DNA from 4 places in the Streptomyces lusitanus genome. Region 4 is predicted to be linked to each of the others. Evidence: riboswitches for the same ligand, from Rfam matches in the RefSeq annotation. Region 4 holds a riboswitch; each other region holds the start of a gene.
What was found. A riboswitch is a leader RNA that binds a small molecule or an ion and turns the genes downstream of it on or off. The one in region 4 is predicted to bind cyclic di-AMP.

Region 1 (4,202 bases), on a different contig from region 4:
ACATCGTGCGGGTCCACCCCGGCGAGGAGTGGCTGTACGTGCTCAAGGGACGGCTGCGGCTGCGCCTCGGCGACACCCTGCACCGGCTGTCCCCGGGCGACAGCGCCCACTTCGACTCGCTCACCCCGCACCGCATCGCCGCGCAGGACGCCGACGGGGTCGAGCTGCTGTTCGTCCACACCCTGCTGCAGAGTCCCACGGCCGCCCTGTGCCTGGGCCCGACCCCTGGAGAGACCCCGTGAGCGGCAAGGACATGGAGGAGAAGTTTCCCCGGGCCCTGTGGGTCCGGCTGTTCGTCTACATCGTGGTCGGGCACCTGTTCGCGGCCTTCATCTACTTCCTCTTCGAGATCGCGCCGAAGAAGTAGCGCGGGCCGAGCGAGCAGGACACGCGGGGGCGGCGGAGGCGGTCGTCAGTCGAGCAGGCGCTCGCGCAGCCGCTCCCGGTGGGCCGGCGTGAGACCGAGCCCCTGCTCCAGGTAGGCGTCCACGCCGCCCCAGGTCTCCTCGACCGTCGCGAAGGCGGCCGCCAGATACTCCTCGCGCGCGTCGAAGAGCGGGCTGAGCAGCTCCATGACCTCGGGGGAGTAGGCGTCCGCGGAGGTGCCGCTGCGGCGCACCTTGTAGCGGCGGTGCTTGGCGTTGGACTTCAGGTAGTCCTCGACGATCGCGTCGCGCTCCACGCCCAGGGAGAGCAGGGTCACCGCCACCGAGAGGCCCGCGCGGTCCTTGCCGGCCGCGCAGTGCATCAGCGCGGGGACGCTGTCCTCGGCGAGCGCGCGCAGCACCTGAGCGTGCTCGGCGGTGCGCTCCTTGATGATCATGCGGTACGAGGTGATCATCCGGTCGGCGCCCTGGCCGTCGGCCAGGATCGCGCGCAGCTGGTCCAGGTCGCCGTCGCGCACCATCTTCCAGAACTCCGCGCCGTCGGCCGGGTCGCTCAGCGGCAGGTTGACGTTGCGCACGCCCGGCAGCGCGACGTCCGGCCCTTCCAGCTTCTGGTCGGCCGCGTTGCGGAAGTCGAACACGGTGTGCAGGCCGAGCGAGGCGAGGAAGGCGGCGTCCTCGGCGGTGGCGTGGGCGAGGTGACCACTGCGGAACAGCACCCCGTGCCGCACCCGCCGTCCGTCCACCGTGGGCAGCCCGCCCACGTCGCGGAAGTTGCGCACACCGGTCAGCCGGGGCTCGGTCGACGGGATCTCCTGCGTCACGGACGGCTCCTCCCACTCCGCGCCGTCGCCGCGGCTCGTCGACGGGCACCACTCGACGATACGACATACCTGCCTGGGGCAATGAGCTGCCGGCCGCCCTCACGGTGTTGGATTGTGTCGCTTTTTGTTCGCTCGCGGGAAGCGGGCCACGGGTCGCTGTCGCCAAGATCAAGATGTCGCGATTGTGGTGGCCGGCCCGTCCGACATCATCTTGATTGATGCGTTCTGTCCGATTGGGGCGTTTGAGGTTAACGTGCCCCTGTAGAAGGGGAATTGAGGATGGGTCGCGTGAGCATCGTCATACCGGTGACCGTGCGCTGTCGCCATGCTCACGTAATCCCCTTCCGTGACAAGGGAATTCGCCCGCCGCTCGTTTTCCAGATCGACGCACGGTGACGTCTTTTCCGCCTTTCGATCACGGAAAAAGCGGGTTCGCGGGAACACGCGCTTGTTTCGCCGCGTCGGGGTCGCTTACGTTCCCAACCGATCCGGACGGACGCCTAATCCTGCCGCCGCCCGGAGCCCGCACACACTGACCCGACGTACGGCAGGAGCGGGGGACCCACAGGTACAACTGCCTGTTCCGGACCCCGGAAACAGGCTTGGGGTTAAGCCGCGCAGCGACGCGGCCGGACATCTCCAGTCCGCACCCGACAGCTCACCTCGTAGGCGCCGGAGAGGAATTCGTCATGCCCGCGAAGGGTAAGCACCGCCGTACCAAGGCTCAGCGTTTCACCCGCTCCATCGCCGTCGCCGGAACCGGCGGCGCCGCTCTCGCCCTGCCGTTCCTCGGCGCCACCGGCGCGCACGCCGCGACGCCGGAGTCGGCCCCCCAGACGTCGGTCCAGTCGCTGTCCGTCACCGGCCAGCAGGCCAAGGCCGAACAGGGCGACGAGGCCCGCACGTACACCGTGAAGGCCGGCGACTACCTCGCCAAGATCGCCGAGTCCGAGCACGTCGACGGTGGCTGGAAGCAGCTCTACGCGGACAACCGCGAGGCCGTCGGTGACGACCCGTCACTCATCCACCCGGGTCTGAAGCTCTCCGTCGACGGCAAGGCCGCCGCCACGAGCACGCCGAAGCAGTCCACGGCGCCGCAGACCGCCAAGCCCGCCGCGCCCAAGGCCGAGGCGCCCGCCGAGAAGCCGGCCGAGCAGCCCGCGCAGCAGTCGTCCGAGGAGTCCTCCTCCGACGACACCGCCGCCCAGACCGCTCCGTCCTCCGGCTTCACCGCCCCGGTGTCCGGCGGCAGCGTCGGCACCGCCTACAAGGTGGCCGGCAGCATGTGGTCCAGCGGCTACCACACCGGTGCCGACTTCGTCGTTCCGACCGGCACCTCCCTGAAGGCCGTCGGCGCCGGCACCGTCGTCTCCGCCGGCTGGGGCGGCGCGTACGGCAACCAGGTCGTCATCCAGCTGAACGACGGCCACTACGCCCAGTACGCCCACCTGTCCTCGCTGTCCGTCTCGGCGGGCCAGACCGTGAGCGCCGGCCAGCAGGTCGGTCTCTCCGGTGCGACCGGCAACGTGACCGGCCCGCACCTGCACTTCGAGATCCGCACCACCCCGGACTACGGCTCGGACGTGGACCCGATCTCCTACCTCCGCTCCAAGGGCGTCTCCATCTGACCCCTTCGCGGCACCCTTCCTGACACGCGCGCCGAAGGCCGGACCCCGATCCACGGGGCCCGGCCTCCGGTGTGTCCGGGTCCGGGCGGCGGCTGCCCCCGGCCTGGCTCCCGACCCGGCTACCGGCCTGGCTATTCCGGGCTTGGCCAAAGCTTTGAGAGTGGCTTATCTCACCGCACGTCAACCCTCCCCTACGGTCGCGTAGGTCACATCGGAAGGTGAATCATGTCCGGCTGTGGCAGACGATTCGAAGAGTGACAAGGCAACAGTGATCGGGTCGTACGTGGCGGTGGGGGACAGCTTCACCGAGGGCGTCGGCGACCCCGGCCCCGACGGGGCGTTCGTCGGCTGGGCCGACCGCCTCGCCGTTCTGCTCGCGGACCGCAGACCCGAGGGCGACTTCGGTTACGTCAACCTCGCGGTGCGCGGCAAGCTGCTGGACCAGATCGTGGCCGACCAGGTCCCCCGGGCCGTCGAACTCGCCCCCGACCTGGTCTCCTTCTGCGCGGGCGGCAACGACATCCTGCGCCCCGGCACCGACCCGGACGAGGTGGCCGAGCGTTTCGAGAAGGCGGTCGCCCAGCTCGCCGCGGCGGCCGGCACGGTGCTCGTGACCACCGGGTTCGACACCCGCGGGGTCCCCCTGCTCAAGCATCTGCGCGGCAAGATCGCCACGTACAACGGGCACGTCAGGGCCGTCGCCGACCGGTACGGCTGCCCGGTGCTCGACCTGTGGTCGCTGCGCAGCGTGCAGGACCGCAGGGCGTGGGACGCCGACCGGCTGCACCTCTCACCCGAGGGACACACGCGCGTCGCGCTGCGCGCCGGGCTCGCCCTCGGCCTGAAGGTGCCCGCCGACCCGGAGCAGCCGTGGCCGCCGCTCCCGCCGCGCGGCACCCTGGAGATCCGCCGCGACGACGTCCACTGGGCCCGCGAGTTCCTGGTCCCGTGGATCGGCCGCCGCCTGCGCGGCGAATCCTCGGGCGACCACGTCACGGCGAAGGGGACGCTGTCCCCGGAGGACATCCGGTCGCGGATCGCGGCGGTCGCGTGACGGCGGGGGCGGATCCGGGGCCCCGGCGCCGGACCCGCCCCGCGGGCTTGTCCACAACCCGCCCCGGCTGTCCCGGCCGCCGCACATAATGGAAACTCCGATCGATTTCCTCTGGAGGTACCGTGGCCGCTTCTTCCGCCCCCGGAGCGGGGCCGCGTGCCCTGCGGCCGCAGGCCTTCGGCGCTGATCCCACCGGTGAGCGCATGGCGCGGATCCGCAGGTCCCCGCACTTCGCCGACGGCGTGTTCCAGAACCCGGGCGGGACGGCCCGTATGCGTCCCTCCGGGTCGGGCCGGGACCTCGCCAGGAT
Region 2 (4,202 bases), on a different contig from region 4:
GCCGGAGTCACCCTCGTCCGGGCGGCCGTACGGGTCCAGGAGCTGTACCCCTATGCCGCTGGTCACCAGGCCCGCCGCGATCAGCAGGCCGTCGGGGGCGACGATGCCCGCGGTCAGCATGGCCAGCCCGGCGATCAGTACCCACCAGGCGCCGGTGCGCCGGTACTCGCGGGGGCGGGTCGGGCGGCCGGTGGTGAGGGAGCGGGCGAAGCGGGGGTCCTCGTGCTCGAGTCGGGCCGCGAGGTCGACCAGGCGATCGTCGTCGGACTGGGGCACGGCTCCTCCTTTCCAGGGGGTGGCCGCCCGGTCACACCGCCGGCGGCCGTCGCTCCGGGCACCGGGACGTGCGCGGACCGTCGGCGTGCCGCGAACTCGGGCCGCATGTCCAGGAGTTTGCCCGTGCGCAGAGGTCGTCACCCGCCCGGTACGGTGCCTCCAGGGTCGCCCGGGGCGCACGGCCGGAGCCATCCGTCGCGCCCCCCAACCTCAGGGGGGACCGGTACGCAGGAGACCGCGGGCACGGGGCCGTCCGCGCCGGGAAAATGGGGACTGTCACCGATGGCGCCGCCCCCCTCCGGGGCGGAGGCTGGACGGTGACGGCCCGCGCCGCGCCCCCGGCCGCGGGCCGTCGGTGTCCTCGGCACACCGACGGCGAGGAGGCGGAACCGGGCCTGAAGGACCGGCTGGAGCTCACCCGCTACGCCATCCGGGTCGGCCTGATCGAGCCCTGACCGCACGCCCGGACGCCCGGCGACACGGGGCGTCGAACCCGGACCCCGCACCCCCGGCGGCCGAGGCATCGAGCCCGACCCCCCCCGCCCGGCGGCCGGGGCACGGACGGCTCCCGCCGCACGGGTTGCCAGACTGGAGCCGGACCGCGCAGCGGTCCCGCCGCCGCCCGCACCCGGGAGAGCCCGCCGATGCCGCACCCGTACGTCCTGCTGTCCGCCGCCGTCTCCCTCGACGGCTACCTGGACGACACCGGCCCGGAGCGGCTGCTGCTGTCGAGCCCGGCCGACTTCGACCGGGTCGACGAGGTGCGGGCGTCCGTGGACGCCATCCTGGTCGGCGCCGGCACGATCCGCGCCGACAACCCCCGGCTGCTGGTCAACTCGCCCGAGCGCCGCGCCGCCCGGGTCGCCGACGGACGCCCGGAGTACCCGCTGAAGGTCACGGTGAGCGGCTCCGGCGACCTGGATCCCGCGGCCCGCTTCTGGCACACCGGCGGCGACAAGGTCCTCTACACCACCGGCAAGGGCGCCGAACGGGCCCGCGCGCTCGGCATCGCCGCCGACGTCGTCCCGCTCGGCGACGCCCTGGACTGGCGGCGGCTGCTGGAGCACCTGCACGACGTGCGCGGGGTGCGGCGGCTGATGGTGGAGGGCGGCGGCCGGATCCACACCCAGCTGATGACCCAGGGCCTCGCCGACGAGGTCCAGCTGGTCCTCGCCCCGCTGTTCGTCGGCGACCCGGACGCCCCCCGCCTGTTCGGGCCCGGCTCCTACCAGGGCGGACGGCTTCGCCTGGTCGAGACCCGGCCCGTCGGCGACGTCGTCCTCATGCGCTACGAGCCCACCGCGCCCGGCGCCGGCGCGCCGGCGTCCGCGGCCGACCGGCACTGGCTCGCCCTCGCCTGCGAGCTGGCCGCGCAGTGCCCGCCCTCCGAGACCGCGTTCAGCGTCGGCGCCGTCGTGGTCGCCGCCGACGGCACCGAGCTGGCGCGGGGCCACTCCCGGGAGGGCGGCGACCCCGTGGTGCACGCGGAGGAGGCCGCGCTCGCCAAGGCCGACCCCACCGACCCGCGGCTGGCCGGCGCCACCGTGTACTCCAGCCTGGAGCCGTGCGCCCGCCGCGCGTCCCGGCCGGCGCCCTGCGCGCGGCTCATCCTGGACGCGGGGGTGCGCCGGGTGGTCACGGCCTGGCGGGAGCCGGACACCTTCGTGACGGACGCCGACGGCAGCGCGGTGCTGGCGGAGGGGGGCGCCACGGTGCTGGTCCTGCCGGAGTACGAGCAGCGCGCGAAGGCGCCGAACGCGCACCTGCTGGGCGGCTGAACGCCCCCGGAGGAAAGGGATGTGCGGGGGACTCCGCGGATGCCGTACACTGGTGTTTACCGACGCGGGGTGGAGCAGCTCGGTAGCTCGCTGGGCTCATAACCCAGAGGTCGCAGGTTCAAATCCTGTCCCCGCTACTGAAGGCCGAGGGCCGGAATCCGAGAGGATTCCGGCCCTCGGTGTTTTTCCGTGCCGCCACTCGCACCCCCTTACCCTTCACGCACAGTGAGCGAACGGCCTCGGATCGCATAACAACTGACGTACCGTCAAATCTGACCGGCCGTCCGAGGCGCGGTCAACTCGCCCGTTTTCACCCGCTCATGGCGCTTACGTCCGTGCGGAAATCGTTAACGATCAAGAGGAACGGCTTGGAATCCGGCCCCCGCGTCTATTAACGTTCGATAACGCAGCGCGGTCGTCCCAGCCGTCACAGAAGTCGGCTCCGTGCGCACGCGCCGAATCCCGCGAGGGAACCGGGGAACCACCTCAATGGGGTGAATCGGGCGGACATCGCCGTGGAAACACGGTCGTGGACGCGCGTAGGAGACCTTCCTGCTCCGAACCCGTCAGCTAACCCGGTAGGCGAGAAGGAAGGAAAGGAGCGCGCCCACGTGGCGTCCAACCCGCCTGCCCCCGAGGCCCCGTTCAAGCCGAGCGACACCTTCGCCTACGGCGCCCCCGGCGCCGACGAGGGGCCCTTCGAGGAGTGGAACCCCACCGCGGAGTCCGTGCGCCCCGTGCGCGGCCGGCACCGCGTCGCCAAGCAGCGCGGAGGCGGACTCGCCCGCAGCTCCACCGTCCTGGGCGTCGGCGTCATAGCCGCCGTCGGCGCCGGCGGCATGGCCAGCGCCCAGACCGGCAAGCCGCCCGTCTCCATCTCCATGCCCGACCTGCCCAACGTGGGTTCCCTCATCTCCGACGAGGAAACACCGAAGGGCTCCAGCACCCCCCTCAGCGACATCGGCATGACCACCGCCGACACCGACGAGGGCGCCGCCGACGCCGGTGAGGCGCTGCGCGCCCGCATCATGGCGCAGGTCGAGCAGCAGCAGGGCCAGGCGCAGAGCAAGGCGCAGGCCGCCGCCCTCGCCGCCGCCGAGAAGGAGGCCGCCGAGGCCGCCGCCAAGGCGGAGCAGGAGGCCAAGGAGAAGGCCGAGGCCGCGAAGAAGAAGGCGGAGGAGGAGGCCGCGAAGAAGGCCGAGGCCGAGCGCCTCGCCGAGCTGGCCAAGCAGTACGCCCTGCCGACCTCCTCGTACACCATCACCTCGACCTTCGGTCAGGCCGGCGCCTACTGGTCCTCCGGCTACCACACCGGACTCGACTTCGCCGCCCCCACCGGCACCCTGATCAAGGCCGTCCACACCGGCACGATCACCTCCGCCGGCTGGGACGGCAGCTACGGCTACAAGACCGTGCTCACCCTCGACGACGGCACCGAGATCTGGTACGCCCACCAGTCGTCGATCAACGTCAGCGTCGGCCAGAAGGTCAACACCGGCGACGTGATCGGCCGCGTCGGGGCCACCGGCAACGTGACCGGCGCCCACCTCCACCTCGAGGTCCACACCGCAGGCTCCGGCGGCATCGACCCGGCCGCCTGGCTGGCCGGCAAGGGCCTCAGCATCTGAACCACCCCGGCGGCCGCGTCCCGGCCGCCGTCGCCGTGAACGCCGGCAGTCCCGACGACGACCCCCCGACGTCAGGGCTGCCGGTTCCGCATGTCCGGGGCCTTCTCAGCGGCGGTAGGGGTTCTCCCCGTACGCCGGATACGGCGGCTGCCCCGGCGCCGGCCACGGTGCGGACACCGGCCCGTACGCCCATCCCGCGCCGTACGGCACCGGGGGCGCCGTGAGCCGGGCCGCGTGCTCCAGCGCCGGGCGGGCCGCCGCGCGCCGGTGCCACAGCTCCAGCAGCAGCTCCCGCTCCCGGGTCACGAAGTCCGCCCCCGCCTTCCCCGCGCGGCCCCGGTGTCGCAGGAACGCCAGCGACGTCGCGTACGCCTCGTACTGGGCGACCGCCCGCGCCGCCGGCCTGCCTCCGTGCTCGCGGGCGAACTTCCGGGCGAGCCGCCGGGCCCGCATCGAACCCAGCGCGAACGGCTCCGCCGGACGCAGCCAGCCGGCCACCGCGTACGCGGGCAGCTCCTTG
Region 3 (4,202 bases), on a different contig from region 4:
GGTCGCCCTCGGGGACATCGAAGGGGGGCATCGGGTGCTGCCTCGCTTTCGTGTGCGCGGGTGCGCCACGTGTCCGTGGCCGTGCCACACGTTACGGGGTCGCGTCCCGGTGGGCTCCTGCAATAGGGGACGGCTCACAGGGGCGCAGCACGAAACAAGGAGCCGGGCCCGGGTCCGGTGGAGCGCGGCGTGCTCGGTCACAAGGGAAAACAGTTCTCAACCGGTCGTGATCCGGCGGCACAAGAAGGCAAATCGCACGCAATGCGAGGGCATACGAGCGCGGTGAATCGGACGGTCCTCTTGTCCGTATTCTCTGATCATGGCCGCACCCACCGATTGTTCTCTCATCGCCACCGACCTGGACGGGACGCTGCTGCGCGGTGACGACACTCTCTCCGACCGCTCCCTCGCCGCCCTCGCCCGGGCCGAGCGGGCCGGTGCCCGGCACCTCGTGGTGACCGGCCGCCCGGCCCCCAGAGTGCGGTCGCTGCTCGACGACCTCGGCTGCACGGGGCTCGCGGTGTGCGGACAGGGCGCGCAGGTCTACGACGCCGCCGCGCACCGGATGCTGTGGTCGGTCCGGCTGGACCGGGAGCTGGCGGAGACCGCGCTCGGCAAGATCGAGGCCGAGGTGGGGGAGGTGTACGCCGCGGTCGACCAGGACGGGGTCGACGGGCTGACGCTGATCGAGCCGGGCTACCGGATGCCGCACCCGACGCTTCCGGCGGTGCGGGTGGAGCGGCGCGACGACCTGTGGGCGCGGCCGATCAGCAAGGTGCTGCTGCGCCACCCGGAGCTGTCGGACGACGCGCTGACGGCGGCGGCCCGGTCCGTGGTCGGCTCGCTGGCCACGGTCACGATGTCGGGGCCGGGCACGGTGGAGCTCCAGCCGTGCGGGGTCACCAAGGCGACCGGTCTCGCGCTGGCCGCCGGGCATCTGGGGCTGCGCCCCGAGGACACGATCGCGTTCGGGGACATGCCGAACGACGTCCCGATGCTCCGGTGGGCGGGCCACGGCGTCGCCATGGCCAACGCGCACCCGGAGCTGAAGGCGGTGGCCGACGAGGTCACCTCGTCGAACGAGGACGACGGCGTGGCCGTCGTCCTCGAGCGACTGTTCGGGCAGACGGCCGGTCTCGGCCGTCAGAGGTCGGCTCAGTACGCGCCGAAGACGTTGTCGATCGAGCCGTAGCGGTCGGCGGCGTAGTTGCAGGCCGCGGCGATGTTGGCGACCGGGTCGAACGGGTCGAAGGCGGTGCCGGGCACGTGGTACGCCTGGAAGGTCGGGTCGATGACCTGGAGCAGGCCCTTCGACGGGGTGCCCATGGCGGCGTTGGAGTCCCACAGGTTGATGGCGGCCGGGTTGCCGGACGACTCCCGCATGATGTTGCGGTGGATGGAGTCGTAGGAGCCGGGGATGCCGTTCTGCGCCATGATGTCCATCGCCTCGCGGATCCAGCCGTCGAGGTTGTCCGGGTACGCGGTCGTGGAGGCGGCGGTCGTGGCCTGGGTCGTGGGGGCCGCGGAGGCGCTGGTGGCGCCGAACAGCGGCAGCGCGACCACGGCGACGCCGGTGCCGGCGACGGCGAGGGAGCGGACGAGGCGGCGGCGCGACGAAGCGATGACGGGCATGTCTGAGGTTCCTCTCCTACGCCTGCGAGGTGAGCTGTCGGGTTCGGGCGGGAGAGTGCCCGGCCGTGCCCCTTCGGGCATGGCTTCACCCCCAGCCGTCCCGGCGCGGTGTCCGGTACGGCGACTTACCTGGGTCCCCCGCTCCTGCCGTGCGTGAGTTGTCGTCGGGTGTGATGCGGGTGGCGGCAGGACTGGGCGTCCACCCGGCAGGCCCGGAACGTATGCGAGAGCAGATGTCGGGAACAAGTGCGACGATCACACAAGGCCCCGTTTGATCTTGGGATGGGTGGTTTTGGGTGCTTGACCCTTTGCGATCGCCAAGGGTCAACTCCGTTGCGTGGAACGGAAGGACGGGCGTGTGCGAGGGTGGCCCGGCGACCGGTGTGCGCGTGACCCACTTCACGGACCGGTGGCCGTGAGTGCATTTGCGACCAAGAGGAATTGGCGCACCAAGACCGGCAAATCGGACTCAGGGGTGGGGCAGGATGGTTCAGAGGTCACTGTGTCCGGGAAGCCGAGGTATGTCCGTTGTTATCAGCCGATCAAAAACACTCCGCTTCTGATCCCGTATCGCCCTGCTTGTGACCCCGGGCCCTGGCGGTGATCGAAACCTGACCGGATACGCTGAGTCGAGTGGTGGCAGCGACCTATCGACAAACCGTGTAACCGCCAGCAGACACCAGCAGACAGGAGACCCCTCGTGACCGTCGTCGGGCCGTTCGGGCTGAGCGTGCGGGACCAGGCTCTGGAAGCCGATGTCCAGGCCGGATTGACGGCTGTCGAGGAAGGGCTGCTCGAAGCCACCAAGAGCGAGGTGCCGTTCATCACGGAGGCCGCCCAGCACCTGGTGCGGGCCGGCGGCAAGCGGTTCCGCCCGCTGCTCGTGATGCTCTCCGCCCGGTTCGGGGACCCCTACGCGCCCGGCATCGTGCCGTCGGCCGTCGTGGTGGAGCTCACCCACCTGGCCACGCTCTACCACGACGACGTGATGGACGAGGCCGAGGTGCGGCGCGGGGTCGCGAGCGCGAACACCCGCTGGGGCAACTCGGTCGCCGTGCTCACCGGCGACTTCCTCTTCGCCCGCGCCTCGCACATCCTGGCCGACCTCGGCCCGGAGGCGGTGCGGGTGCAGGCCGAGGCGTTCGAGCGGCTGGTCACCGGCCAGATCCTGGAGACCGCGGGCCCGCAGGACGGCCGCGACCCGGTCGACCACTACCTGGACGTGCTCGGCGGCAAGACCGGCTCCCTGGTCGCCGTCTCCTGCCGGTTCGGCGCGATGATGTCCGGCGCCGACGAGACCGTGGTGGACGTCCTCACGCAGTACGGCGAGCGGCTCGGCGTCGCCTTCCAGCTCGCCGACGACGTCCTCGACATCGCCTCCGACTCCCACGAGTCCGGCAAGACCCCCGGCACCGACCTGCGCGAGGGCATCGCCACCCTGCCCGTGCTGCGGCTGCGCGAGCGGGCGGCCCGGCTCGGCCTCGCCGAGGACCTCGCCCTGTGCGAGCTGCTCGACTCCGACCTCACCGACGACGCCCGGCACGCCGAGGCCCTGCGCCTGCTGCGCGCCCACCCCGCGCTCGGCCAGGCCCGCCGGGACACCGTGCGCTACGCCGAGGAGGCGCGTGCCGCGCTCGCCCCGCTGCCGGACGGCCCCGCCAAGGCGGCGCTCGTCGAGCTGTGCGACGCCGTGGTGCACCGGGCCGGCTGACACCCGCCCCTGCCCCGCCCGGTCGCCCCAGCCGGCTGTGCAGCCGGGCCGTCCCGCCCGGCTGCCCCCGTACGCCTCCGGTACCCGGGTGACCCCTACGGGGCGGGTGAGCCTGCGTCGTCCGTGTCATACCGCAGCAGTACGCGGAGTTGAGCCCGCGGTCTGACGATTCCGTCCCGCGGATTTGGTCAGATGGACCACGACGGACAACACCACTTCTCACCGTTTCGGGTGAGAATGGCGGCCCGGGCCGAACTGCTGCGAGGACACGGACGGAAGCCGCCGCCGACCACGGAGGGCACACATGGCACCGAACGAGACCGACGACACGACGACCGCGGGGGAGGTCGAGGAGCGGAGCGCCGGCCGCCGCAGGGCCGCGCGGTACGTCGTCCCCGTCACCGTGATGGGCGTGGCGGCCGCGACGATCGGACTCGTCCCGGCGCTCGCCGACTCCGGCGACCCCGACCTGCCGGAGATCACCGCCGCGCAGCTCATCGAGAAGATCGCGCAGTCGGACGTGGAGCGGCTGTCCGGCACCGTGAAGATCACCACCGACCTCGGGCTGCCGAACCTCGGCGGGCTGGAGAGCGGTCTGCTGTCCGGCGCGGCGGGCGGAGGCGAGGACGGCGAGGGCTCCTCCGCCGACCCGTCCGGCCGGCTCACCGAGCTGGCGTCCGGCACGCACACCCTGCGCGTCGCCGCCGACGGCCCGGACCGCCAGAAGCTGTCGCTGCTGGAGAACGCGGCCGAGTACAGCCTGATCCACAACGGCAAGGACGTCTGGGGCTACGACAGCGCGTCCAACGAGGTCTACCACGCCACCGTCGACGAGGCGGACGCGGCGGACACGGCCCGG
Region 4 (4,202 bases):
ACGCGACCGGGTCGGGCGGGCCTTCGACCGCGTACATCCAGGCGATCTTGTGCCTGAGCTGGGTCAGCATCGACGTCAGCGCCGGGCTGCCGGACGCCTGCGCGAGCGTCTCGTGGAACCAGCCGCCCAGCGAGCGCAGGTCGTCGCTGTTGCCCTGACGTGCGCGTTCCTGTCCCAGCCTGACCAGGCCGCGCAGCACCTTCAGATGGGCGTCGGTGCGCCGCTGGGCCGCCCGGGAGGCGCCGAGGGGCTCCAGGAGCCGGCGCATCTCCAGCAGGTCGGCGGCCTCCTGCTCGGTGGGTTCCGCCACGCACGCGCCCGCGTGCCGCCGGGTCACCACGAACCCCTCCGCCTCCAGCGTGCGCAGCGCCTCGCGGACGGGGACGCGGGAGACCCCGTAGCGGCGGGCGAGCAGTTCCTCGGTGAGCCGGCCCCCGCGCTCGTGGACACCGGCGACGATGTCGTCCCGGATCGCCGTGCACACCGAGTGCGCGGGAATACGCATGACCGACCTCCGGCTTAATCCCCGTGAAACGTCGACGATTGACGTCCGTTCGTGACTCTATTGCAATCGGCGACAATTTCCGACGGGGGCCCGGAATCCATACATGAATTTTGGACAGCCCGCGCCCGGACGGACGGGTCCGAAAACGGCGAAAGCCCCGGCTCTCGTGAGAGCCGGGGCCCGGAGGGCGGGAGGGCGCGCCTCAGATGGTGACGCCGTGCGACCGGAGGTAGGCGACCGGGTCGAGGTCGGAGCCGTACTCGGCGGACATGCGCGCCTCGAAGTGGAGGTGCGCGCCGGTGACGTTGCCGGTGGCGCCGGACAGGCCGATCTGCTCGCCGGCGGCGACCTCCTGGCCCACCGACACCGCGATCGACGACAGGTGCGCGTACTGGGTGTACGTGCCGTCGTGCATCTTGATGACGACCTGGTTGCCGTACGCGCCGCCCCAGCCGGCCTCGACGACGGTGCCCACGCCGACGGAGTGGACGGGCGTGCCGGAGGCGGCGTGGAAGTCGATCCCGGTGTGGCTGCCGGACGACCAGATGGCGCCGCCGCTCTGGTAGGCGGTCGACACGTACGAGCCGGGGATCGGGGAGACGAAGGTGTTGAGGCGCTTGCGCTCGGCCTCACGGGCGGCGCGCTCCTGCTCGGCGCGGGCCTTCTCGGCCTCCTCGGCCGCCCGCTCACGGGCGGCTTGCTCGGCCGCCTTGCGCGCGGCCGCCTCGGCGGCCACACGGGCGGCCTCGTGCTGGGCGGCGGCCTGGGCGTCGATGCGGTCGGCGGCCACGTCGCCGAGGGTGACGACGGGGGTGAGGCCGGTGCGGGCCGCGGCCGGTTCGGCGGCGAGCGCGGGGGCCGCGAGGGAGCCGACGACGCCGCTGCCCGCGAGGGCCGCGACGCCGGCGGCACGGGCGGTGCCGCGACGGCTGCTGGTGGGACGACGGTGCTTCCCGGTGGCGCGCGTGAACGCCATGTACAAGCTGGTCCTTTCCTTCCCTCTCGCCTACCGGGTTAGCTGACGGGTTCGGAGCAGGAAGGTCTCCTACGGGCCCCCTCGCGACACGCGCGGGCGCCCGATTCACCCCAGGGACTTCATGTGGGTCCCCGGCTCCCCTGGCTCGCGCCGTACGGGGACTCGGCGATGACTGTCCGGTGCCGCGGATGCGGCGCACTGCCCGACGAACAGCCCGCACGAAACTAAGCGGGACATCTCGCAATCCCCAAACGATTCCCGGGTTTTGTAGCGCATCCCACAGGGCAGACAGGCAACCTCCGCCTCAATCCGGGCATAAGGGAGCCCCGGTGACGTACCCGCCACCGGGGCCCTCGCGCGCGGGGTGTCCCGCTCCGTCCCTACTCGGCCGCCACGACGGTGACTTCGCCGATCCCGAGCGCCTCCACGGGTGCCTTGATCTGCGCCGCGTCGCCCACGAGGACCGTCACGAGACGGTCCACCGGGAAGGCGTTCACCACCGCGGCCGTGGCCTCCACGGTGCCCGTGGCGGCCAACTGCCGGTACAGGTCGGCCTGGTAGTGGTCCGGCAGGTGCTGCTCGACCTGGTCCGCCAGGGTGCTCGCGACGGCCGCCGCCGTCTCGAACTTCAGCGGCGCCACACCCACCAGGTTCTGCACGGCGACGTCGCGCTCCTCGTCGGTGAGGCCCTCGCCGGCCAGCGTGCGCAGCACGGTCCACAGGTCGTCCAGCGCGGGGCCGGTGTTGGGGGTGTCGACCGAGCCGCTGATGGCCAGCATCGCCGCGCCCGTGCCGTCGGGCGCCGACCGGAGCACCTGGCCGAACGCCCGTACGCCGTAGGTGTATCCCTTCTCCTCGCGCAGGACGCGGTCCAGGCGCGAGGTGAGGGTGCCGCCGAGGCAGTACGTGCCGAGCACCTGCGCCGGCCACACCCGGTCGTGCCGGTCCGGGCCGATCCGGCCGATCAGCAGCTGCGTCTGCACGGCGCCGGGCCGGTCCACGATCACCACGCGGCCGGTGTCGTCCGCGACCACCGGCGCGACGGGCCGCGGCCGGCCCTGCGAGCCGGTCCAGGCGCCCAGGGTGTCGGCGAGCAGCGCGTCCAGGTCGACGCCGGTGAGGTCGCCGACCACCACGGCGGTCGCCGTGGCCGGGCGGACGTGCTTCTCGTAGAAGCCGCGCACGGCCGCGGAGTCGATGCGCTCGACGGTCTCCTCGGTGCCCTGGCGCGGGCGCGACATGCGCGCGCTCGCCGGGAACAGCTCCTTGGAGAGCTCCTTCGCGGCGCGGCGGGACGGGTTCGCCAGCTCGTGCGGGATCTCGTCGAGGCGGTTGCGGACCAGCCGCTCGATCTCGCTGTCGGCGAAGGCGGGCGCGCGCAGGGCGTCGGCGACCAGCCCGAGCCCCTTGGCGAGCCGCGAGGCCGGCACCTCGAGGCTGAGACGGACGCCGGGGTGGTCGGCGTGCGCGTCCAGGGTGGCGCCGCAGCGCTCCAGCTCGGCGGCGAACTCCTCGGCGGAGTGCTTGTCGGTGCCCTCGGAGAAGGCGCGCGCCATGATCGTGGCGACGCCGTCGAGGCCTTCCGGCTCCGCGTCCAGGGGCGCGTCGAGGCACACCTCGACGGCGACGACCTGCTGGCCGGGGCGGTGGCAGCGCAGCACGGTCAGGCCGTTGTCGAGGGCGCCGCGCTCGGGGGCCGGGAAGGCCCAGGGCTTGGCCTCGCCCGCCTGCGGCCGGGGGTGGAACTCCATCGTGGCGAGCTCGGTCACTTCGCCGTCTCCTCGTTCTCGTCGGTGGCGTCGGCGTCGGTGTCGGCGGCGGGGGCGACGGGCTCGTAGACGAGCACCGCGCGGTTGTCCGGGCGCAGGCGGGCCTTGGCGACCTCCTGGACCTCCTCCGCGGTCACCCCGAGCACCCGCTGGACGGCGGTGAGGGCGAGCTGCGGGTCACCGAACAGCACGGCGTAGCGGCACAGTTCGTCGGCGCGGCCGGCGACCGTGCCGAGCCGGTCCAGCCACTCGCGCTCCAGCTGGGCCTGGGCGCGCTCCATCTCCTCGGCGGTGGGGCCCTCCTCGGCGAACCGGGCGAGCTCCTCGTCGATGGCGGCCTCGATGACCGGCACCTCGACGTCGCCGGACGTCTTCACGTCCAGCCAGCCCAGCGACGGCGCCCCCGCCAGCCGCAGCAGGCCGAACCCGGCCGCGACGGCCGTGCGGTCGCGGCGCACCAGCCGGTTGTAGAGCCGCGAGGACTCGCCGCCGCCGAGGACGGTGAGCGCGAGGTCGGCCGCGTCGCTCGCGCGCGTGCCGTCCTCCGGGAGCCGGTAGGCGGCCATCAGCGCCCGCGCGGGGACCTCCTCCTCGACGACCTCGCGCAGCTCCTGACCGATGACGTCGGGCAGCGAGCCGTCACGCGGGGCGGGCTTGCCGTCGTGCCCCGGGATGGAGCCGAAGTACTTCTCGATCCAGGCGAGCGTCTGCTCCGGGTCGATGTCGCCGACCACGGACAGCACCGCGTTGTTCGGCGCGTAGTAGGTGCGGAAGAAGTGGCGGGCGTCCTCCAGGGTCGCCGCGTCCAGGTCCGCCATCGACCCGATCGGCGTGTGGTGGTACGGATGGCCCTCCGGGTAGGCGAGGGCGGTCAGCTTCTCGAAGGCGGTGCCGTACGGCACGTTGTCGTAGCGCTGGCGGCGCTCGTTCTTCACGACGTCCCGCTGGTTCT

Region 1: another riboswitch for cyclic di-AMP. It lies ahead of ACFOSY_RS11835 (M23 family metallopeptidase); the one in region 4 lies ahead of ACFOSY_RS11325 (M23 family metallopeptidase).
Region 2: another riboswitch for cyclic di-AMP. It lies ahead of ACFOSY_RS34045 (M23 family metallopeptidase); the one in region 4 lies ahead of ACFOSY_RS11325 (M23 family metallopeptidase).
Region 3: another riboswitch for cyclic di-AMP. It lies ahead of ACFOSY_RS30815 (transglycosylase SLT domain-containing protein); the one in region 4 lies ahead of ACFOSY_RS11325 (M23 family metallopeptidase).

Annotation. Positions count from the first base shown of each region.
Region 1 covers NZ_JBHRWL010000007.1:18,282-22,483, forward strand. The annotation lists gene ACFOSY_RS11820 (helix-turn-helix domain-containing protein) at 1-242, shown strand, start outside; gene ACFOSY_RS11825 (DUF6126 family protein) at 239-367, shown strand; gene ACFOSY_RS11830 (tyrosine-protein phosphatase) at 413-1,210, opposite strand; cyclic di-AMP (ydaO/yuaA leader) riboswitch at 1,731-1,895, shown strand; gene ACFOSY_RS11835 (M23 family metallopeptidase) at 1,900-2,838, shown strand; gene ACFOSY_RS11840 (SGNH/GDSL hydrolase family protein) at 3,107-3,892, shown strand; gene ACFOSY_RS11845 (MBL fold metallo-hydrolase) at 4,015-4,202, shown strand, end outside.
Region 2 covers NZ_JBHRWL010000033.1:459,424-463,625, forward strand. The annotation lists gene ACFOSY_RS34025 (DUF3040 domain-containing protein) at 1-276, opposite strand, end outside; gene ACFOSY_RS34030 (hypothetical protein) at 594-731, shown strand; gene ACFOSY_RS34035 (dihydrofolate reductase family protein) at 921-2,054, shown strand; tRNA gene ACFOSY_RS34040 (tRNA-Met) at 2,118-2,191, shown strand; cyclic di-AMP (ydaO/yuaA leader) riboswitch at 2,498-2,653, shown strand; gene ACFOSY_RS34045 (M23 family metallopeptidase) at 2,666-3,682, shown strand; gene ACFOSY_RS34050 (PrsW family intramembrane metalloprotease) at 3,788-4,202, opposite strand, start outside.
Region 3 covers NZ_JBHRWL010000030.1:30,403-34,604, forward strand. The annotation lists gene fahA (fumarylacetoacetase) at 1-31, opposite strand, end outside; gene ACFOSY_RS30810 (HAD family hydrolase) at 320-1,192, shown strand; gene ACFOSY_RS30815 (transglycosylase SLT domain-containing protein) at 1,156-1,632, opposite strand; cyclic di-AMP (ydaO/yuaA leader) riboswitch at 1,637-1,806, opposite strand; gene ACFOSY_RS30820 (polyprenyl synthetase family protein) at 2,333-3,343, shown strand; gene ACFOSY_RS30825 (LolA family protein) at 3,648-4,202, shown strand, end outside.
Region 4 covers NZ_JBHRWL010000006.1:406,259-410,460, forward strand. The annotation lists gene ACFOSY_RS11320 (GntR family transcriptional regulator) at 1-505, opposite strand, end outside; gene ACFOSY_RS11325 (M23 family metallopeptidase) at 708-1,481, opposite strand; cyclic di-AMP (ydaO/yuaA leader) riboswitch at 1,494-1,659, opposite strand; gene ACFOSY_RS11330 (M16 family metallopeptidase) at 1,862-3,250, opposite strand; gene ACFOSY_RS11335 (M16 family metallopeptidase) at 3,247-4,202, opposite strand, start outside.